DNA from 3 places in the Streptomyces sp. NPDC048383 genome. Region 2 is predicted to be linked to each of the others. Evidence: riboswitches for the same ligand, from Rfam matches in the RefSeq annotation. Region 2 holds a riboswitch; each other region holds the start of a gene.

The links. Region 2 has a riboswitch for cyclic di-AMP ahead of AB0D46_RS04125 (LysM peptidoglycan-binding domain-containing M23 family metallopeptidase). Riboswitches for the same ligand answer to the same signal wherever they lie in the genome.
Positions count from the first base shown of each region.
Region 1: another riboswitch for cyclic di-AMP. It lies ahead of AB0D46_RS14475 (transglycosylase family protein); the one in region 2 lies ahead of AB0D46_RS04125 (LysM peptidoglycan-binding domain-containing M23 family metallopeptidase).
Region 3: another riboswitch for cyclic di-AMP. It lies ahead of AB0D46_RS16350 (M23 family metallopeptidase); the one in region 2 lies ahead of AB0D46_RS04125 (LysM peptidoglycan-binding domain-containing M23 family metallopeptidase).

Region 1 is NZ_JBEZKS010000017.1:7,438-9,693, forward strand. Features, by position in the region: gene AB0D46_RS14475 (transglycosylase family protein) at 63-815, opposite strand; cyclic di-AMP (ydaO/yuaA leader) riboswitch at 818-988, opposite strand; gene AB0D46_RS14480 (transglycosylase family protein) at 1,263-2,256, opposite strand, start outside.
Region 2 is NZ_JBEZKS010000003.1:45,193-47,448, forward strand. Features, by position in the region: gene AB0D46_RS04120 (tyrosine-protein phosphatase) at 27-848, opposite strand; cyclic di-AMP (ydaO/yuaA leader) riboswitch at 1,167-1,333, shown strand; gene AB0D46_RS04125 (LysM peptidoglycan-binding domain-containing M23 family metallopeptidase) at 1,338-2,256, shown strand, end outside.
Region 3 is NZ_JBEZKS010000020.1:32,247-34,502, forward strand. Features, by position in the region: gene AB0D46_RS16345 (pitrilysin family protein) at 1-671, shown strand, start outside; cyclic di-AMP (ydaO/yuaA leader) riboswitch at 910-1,066, shown strand; gene AB0D46_RS16350 (M23 family metallopeptidase) at 1,079-1,888, shown strand; gene AB0D46_RS16355 (GntR family transcriptional regulator) at 2,152-2,256, shown strand, end outside.

The sequences.
Region 1 (2,256 bases), on a different contig from region 2:
GTCATGCGGTGTGGTGCGCCGCCGTGCGGTGTTCAGGCCGCCGTGCGGTGTGGTGCGGTGATTCAGCTGAGCTTCAGCTTCTGACCCGGGAAGATCAGGTCGGCGTCCTTGACGGTGTCGTTGTTCAGCTGGAAGAGCTTCTCCCAGCCACCCTTGACGCCGTTCGCCTGGGCGATGGTGCCCAGGGTGTCGCCGGCCTTGACGACGTAGGAGCCGTTGCCGGTCGCCGGGGCCTCGGTCTTGGGGGCCTGCGGCTTGACGGCCGGGGTCTCGACGCGCTCGGAGCGGGAGACGGGGACCTCGGTGCGCTTCGGCTCGGCCTTCGGCGTCGCCGGCTTGGCGGGCGTGGCCGGCTTCGCGGGCTTCGCCGGGGCGGGCTTGGCCGGCTTCGTCTCGGGCTTCGGCTTGGCGGGCGTGGTGGTCGAGCCGCCGCCGTTGTACGCGGCGTTGGACAGGCCCTTGCCGCAGTGCGGCCAGGCGCCCTTGCCCTGGCCCTTGAGGACCTTCTCGGCGATGGCTATCTGCTGGGACTTGCTGGCCTGGTTGGCCGTGGCGGCGTACGCCTTGCCGCCGTAGCCGGCCCAGGTGGAGGCCGAGAACTGCAGGCCGCCGTAGTAACCGTTGCCGGTGTTGATGGCCCAGTTGCCACCGGACTCGCACTGCGCGACCTTGTCCCACTCGGAGACGGTCGCGGCGCTCGCGGTACCGGCGGCCATCAGCGGGGCCGCGACGGCGACACCGGCGACACCGGCGAGCGTGACGATACGGACGGCCTTGGAGCCGCGACGGTGCTTGCCCTTGCCGGAAAGCAGCATGGAGTTCTCCTCACCGACGCCTTCGAGGTGAGCTGTCGGGTTCGGGCGGATGAGTTGCCCGGTCACGTGTCGAGCACGTGGCTTAACCCCAAGCCGGTACGCGGCCGTCTTCCAACGGCCTTTCCCGGCGCCTACCTTGGTTCCCCCGCTCCTGCCTTCGGCGCTTGCGCGACGACTGTTCCCCCCGTCCGCCGGCAGGATTCGGCGATGCGGTCGAAGGAGCCCGCGGTGGCGAGCGACTCAGAAGGTAGACAGGTCTCCCCCTGATGTTCAACGCGCGACATCAGGGAGAAACCGGCCTCCTTGCGTTCCTCAAAAGTACGTTTACGCAGGTGAGGGGCGGGTTTGTGGAAGTTCCGGAACGAGACACGCCAGTTGATCGGAAGAGACGCATGTCTCATTTGCCGATAACGGACATTCAACTCTTTCCGACTGGGCGAACTGCCCCTATTCCTTGGTTAGATCCAGGTTCTGACCCGGCTTGATGAGGTCCGCGTTCCCGCCGATGACCTGCTCGTTGGCCGCGTAGAGCGTGTTCCAACCACCCTTGAGGCCTTGGGCGTCGGCGATCGCGGTGAGGCTGTCGCCGGCCTTGACCGTGTACGAGGGGGTCGACGCGGCGTCAGACGAGCCGTGCGGCTCGACGGCCGCCGGACCGCGGTGCTTGCCCGCTCCGTCGACCGCTGCGTCGATCGCGCCGGCCGGCACGGCCGAGGGCGTGGCACCCGGGGTGAGCGGGGCCGTGGGCGCCGTCGGGTCCCCCGGAACGGTGGGGGTGCCCGGAACGGTCGGGGTTCCGGGGGCCGTCGGGTCCACCGGCGTGGTGGACGCCGTGGTCGGCGGGGTCGTGGTGGGCGGCGCGGTCGTCGGCGGGACCGTCGGGTCCGTGGACGGGGCCGGGGAGTCCGGGTCGGGCATGACGGGCAGTCCGCCGGCGGGGCCCTGCGGGTAGTCCGGCAGGCCGGTCGGGCCGGTGGACGGGCCACCCTGCGCCGGCTGCGGGGTCGGGGCCCCGAAGTCGACGGCGGGCTCGGAGCCCGCGACGGGCACCGAACCGTCGGGCCGTACGGGGGCGGGGGCGACCGGCCCGGCGGGCCGGGGGTCACCCGGGTCCACCGCGGCGGCCGGGCCCTGCTGGGTCAGTCCGGCCGAGGCGGCGCACAGCGGCCACGCCTGGGGGCCCTGCGAGGCCAGCACCTTCTCGCCGATGGCTATCTGCTGGGAGCGGCTGGCGAGGTCCGGGCGCTCCGCGTAGGCGAGTCCGCCCGCGTTCCTCCACTGCTCCTGGGTGAACTGGAGCCCGCCGTACTCGCCGCTGCCGTAGTTGGCACTCCAGCTGCCGCCGCTCTCGCAGTCGGCCACCTTGTCCCACGTGGTCGTGTCGGCCGCGCTCGCGTTCGTCGCGGCGAGCAGGGGCAGGGCGAGTGCGGAGCCTGTGACT
Region 2 (2,256 bases):
CCTGCCGGCCGGGGGAGGCCCGGCTCCTACGGTTCCAGCAGTCTCTCCCGTAGCCGGACCAGGGTCTCGGGCGCGAGCCCGAGGCCTTCGGCGAGGTAGCGGTCCACCCCGCCCCACTCCTCGTCGATCGTCTCGTACGCCGCCCGCAGGTACTCGGCGCGCGCGTCGAAGAGCGGGGCCAGCAGCTCCGCCACCTCGGCCGGGCGGGACTCGACCGCGTCCGCGCCGCGCCGCATCCGGTAGCGGCGGTGCGGGGCGTTCGACTCCAGGTAGTCCGCCGCGATCACGTCCCGTTCGACGCCGAGCGCGAGCAGCGTGACGGCGATCGACAGACCGGCCCGGTCCTTGCCCGCCGCGCAGTGCATCAGCGCCGGCACGCTGTCCTCGGCCAGCGCGTGCACGACCCGGCTGTGTTCGGCGGTCCGGGTGCGGATCATCGTGCGGTACGAGGTGGTCATGCGCTCGGCCGCCCGGCCCTCCCCGAGGAGGGTGCGCAGCTGGGCCAGGTCGCCCTCGCGGACCATCGTCCAGAACTCCTTCCCGGCGGCCGGGTCGGACAGCGGGATGTTCACGTAGCGCACGCCCGGCAGTTCCACGTCCGGCCCTTCCACGGCGTGGTCGGCGCGGTTGCGGAAGTCGAACACCGTGTGCAGACCGAGCGAGGTGAGGAACTGTGTTCCTGTTTCGGTGGCATGCGCCAGATGTCCGCTTCGGAAGAGTCGTCCCGACCTGACCCGTCGTCCGTCGGCGGTCGGCAGACCGCCCACGTCACGGAAATTGCGCACTCCCGTCAGCTCCGGTTCGGGTTCGGGGATCGCCGGAAGGGGTGGCGGTATCTGCTGGGTCACGAGTGGTCCTCCGCATCGTCCTGAGGTGTCCGAATTACGCCGGTTGGGAGCAACTTGCCATGGGGAGAGGCGAGATCGCGCCAGGCTCCGTGAGCCAGATCATACGGTGACCGTGTGTGCCCGATCGCGAAATCCGAATTCCCACGCCAGGGCGGTTGTTGATGGTGCGGAATGGACACAGGGTGACCGGAATTCCCTCACACCCTCATACCTGTGATTGCGTCAGGGAATGTGCGGCTTGTTGCCCGTGGACCCGCTCGATTACCTTCACGACCGATCCGGGTGGACAGCCTAATCCTGCCGCCGCCCGGGAACCGCACCCGACTATCGACGCGCGCGGCAGGAGCGGGGGAACCAGGTAGGCCGCCGGACCGGAACGTTCTCCGGGCCGGCTCGGGGTGAAGCCGTACGCGTCCTCGACGTGCGCGGCCGGACATCTCCAGTCCGAACCCGACAGCTCACCTCGCAGGCGACGGAGAGGAATTCGCCATGCCCGGTAAGGGTAAGCACCGCCGCCCGAAGTCCCGTTCCATATCCCGCGGTCTCACCGCGGCCGGCACCGGCGGCGCCGCGCTCGCGCTGCCGCTGATCGGTGCCACCGGCGCCCACGCAGCCCCCGCGGCCGCCCCGGCCACCGCACCCGCGCAGGCCCGGCAGGCCCCGGCGGCCCCCCAGGCGGCCGCCACGGTGACGCCCACCGCGACGCCGACCGCCGCTGCCGCCGCGGTCTACACCGTCGTCGCCGGCGACCACCTCTCGAAGATCGCCGCCGAGCGCCGGCTCACCGGCGGCTGGGAGCAGCTCTACGCCGACAACCGCGACGCCGTCGGCAGCGACCCCTCGCTGATCCACCCGGGCCTCAAGCTCACCCTCGGCGCTCCGGGTTCGGCCGGGGCCGCCCCCGCACCCGCCGCTCCGGCCCCGGCCAAGAAGCAGTCGGCGCCCTCCGCCTCGACCCCGGACTCCGCCTCCGAGTCGGGCTCCGGCAACCGCTCCGAGCGCTCCTCCAGCCGCCCTGAGGCGTCCGGTGAGCGCTCCTCCGCCCCGAAGGCGGCGCCCAAGAAGGCCGCGCCCGCGCAGAAGCCCGCCGGGTCGGGTCAGGCGGCGCCCTCCACCCCGTCGGCCTCCGGCGGATTCGTGGCCCCGGTCGCGGGCGGCGTCTCCACCGCGTACCGCATGGGCGGCAGCATGTGGTCCTCCGGTTACCACACCGGCGTGGACTTCATGGCCGGCACCGGCACCACCGTCAAGGCCGTCGGCGCGGGCACCGTCGTCTCCGCCGGCTGGGGCGGCTCGTACGGCAACGAGGTCGTCATCAAGCACGCGGACGGCAAGTACTCCCAGTACGCGCACCTCTCCTCGCTGTCCGTCTCGGCCGGCCAGAGCGTCACCGGCGGCCAGCGCGTCG
Region 3 (2,256 bases), on a different contig from region 2:
AGCCCCGCCCGGTGCCCCCGGTGACCGCCGACGACACGGGCCGGGTGGTCATCGTCGACCGGCCCGGCGCCGTCCAGACGCAGTTGCTGATCGGCCGCATCGGCGCGGACCGCCACGACCTCGTGTGGGCCCCGCAGGTGCTCGGCACGTACTGCCTCGGCGGCACGCTCACCTCGCGCCTGGACAAGGTGCTGCGCGAGGAGAAGGGGTACACGTACGGCGTGCGCGCCTTCGGTCAGGTGCTGCGTTCCACGGCCGACGGCAAGGGCGCCTCGATGCTCGCCATCAGCGGCTCGGTGGACACCCCGAACACCGGCCCCGCGCTGGAGGACCTCTGGAAGGTGCTGCGCACCCTCGCGGAGGGCGGTCTGACCGACGCCGAGCGGGACGTGGCGGTGCAGAACCTGGTGGGCGTGGCCCCGCTGAAGTTCGAGACGGCGTCCTCCGTCGCGGGCACGCTGGCGGACCAGGTCGAGCAGGAGCTGCCGGACGACTACCAGGCGCGGTTGTACGCGCGGCTGGCCGAAACCGGTACGGCGGAGGCGACTTCGGCGGTCGTGCGCGCCTTCCCCGTGGACCGTCTGGTGACGGTGTTGGTGGGCGACGCGGCGCAGATCGAGGAGCCCGTACGGGCGCTGGGCATCGGCGCCGTAACCGTCGTCACCAACTGACCCGTGGTCGACCGGGAATCGAGCGGCGGGCGACCGCCCCTCCACCGGTAACCGGCCGTTTCTGAAGGGGCTCTGATGGATTATCCGTCAGGGCCCCTTTTGTCCGATTAGTGGTTTGGTTGCTCGTATGCGGTGTGGCGTACGCAACAAAAGTGCTCGTGTGTTTGGCGATCCACTGATGATCCGCCTAGCGTCGGCCCTGCTGTTCGTCAGTTGTGCCCGCCGCACCCGCGGCACCGAACAGTGATCGCCGAGTCCCCGTCAGGCGCGAGCCTGGGGAGCCGGGGACCCACAGTCCCTGGGGTGAATCGGACCGCCTCGCAAGAGGAGGCCCGTAGGAGACCTTCCTGCTCCGAACCCGTCAGCTAACCCGGTAGGCGAGAGGGAAGGAAAGGACCACCCCCTTCATGGCGTTTGGCAGTCGTCCCACCGGCTCCGGCAAGCACCGCGGCTCCAGCCGTCTGAGCCGCAAGACCGCCGGCTACGCCGGTATAGCCGCCCTCGCCACCACGGGCGTGGTCGGCACCCTCGCCGCCCCGGCCTTCGCGGCGGACAACCCGGGACCCTCCATGGAGGACACCGGCCAGAACCCGGTGGTCGTCGCGAACGACCTCCAGGGCGACATCGTGGCCCAGGCCGATCTGCAGCAGCGCGCCGCTGACGCCGTCGCCGCCCAGGCGCAGGCCGAGGCCGACGCCAAGCAGCGCGCCTCCGAGGCCAAGCGCGTCGCCGAGGTCGCCGAGGCCAAGGCGAAGTCCGAGCGGGAGACCGCCGAGCGCGTCGCCCGCGAGGAGGAGCGCAAGCGCCTCAACACCTACGTCTCGCCCATCGCGGGCTCCTACGTCAGCACCTCCTACGGTGCGGGCGGCGCGATGTGGTCCTCCGGTAGCCACACGGGCATCGACTTCCACGCCTCCCTCGGCACCTCGGTCCGCGCCGTCGGCGCCGGCACCGTCGTCGAGGCCGGCTGGGGCGGCGCGTACGGCAACAACGTGATCATCAAGCACAACGACGGCACCTACACGCAGTACGGCCACATGGACTCGCTGAGCGTGTCCGCCGGCCAGCAGGTCGCCCCGGGCCAGCAGATCGGCCTCGCCGGCACCACCGGCAACTCCAGCGGCGTGCACCTGCACTTCGAGGCCCGCACCAGTGCCCAGTACGGCTCGGACATCAACCCGCTGGCGTACCTGCGCTCGCACGGCGTGAACCTCTGATCCGAGCGGCACCGCACCACCACTTCCACGGAAGGCCCCGGCTCCCCGAGCCGGGGCCTTCCGCGTTCCCGGGAGCCGGCTCGCCTGCGAAGCCGGCCCTTGCCCTCGTCGGCTGCCCCGCTCACCCCTCACCGCTCCCCGCTGCGTGAAATGTTTCGGATTTCCAGCCGTCCTCGGAAATATTCGCGTGTTGCAATAGAGTCGCGACACGGTCACGATTCCGGCGACGGCGCCGGCAGCCGAATTCACGCGGAGGTCCGGTCTTGCGAATTCCCGCGCACGCGGTGTGCACAGCGATCCGCGACGATATCGTCTCCGGCTTCTTCGGGCCGGGCGGCCGCCTCACCGAGGAGGTCCTGGCCCGCCGC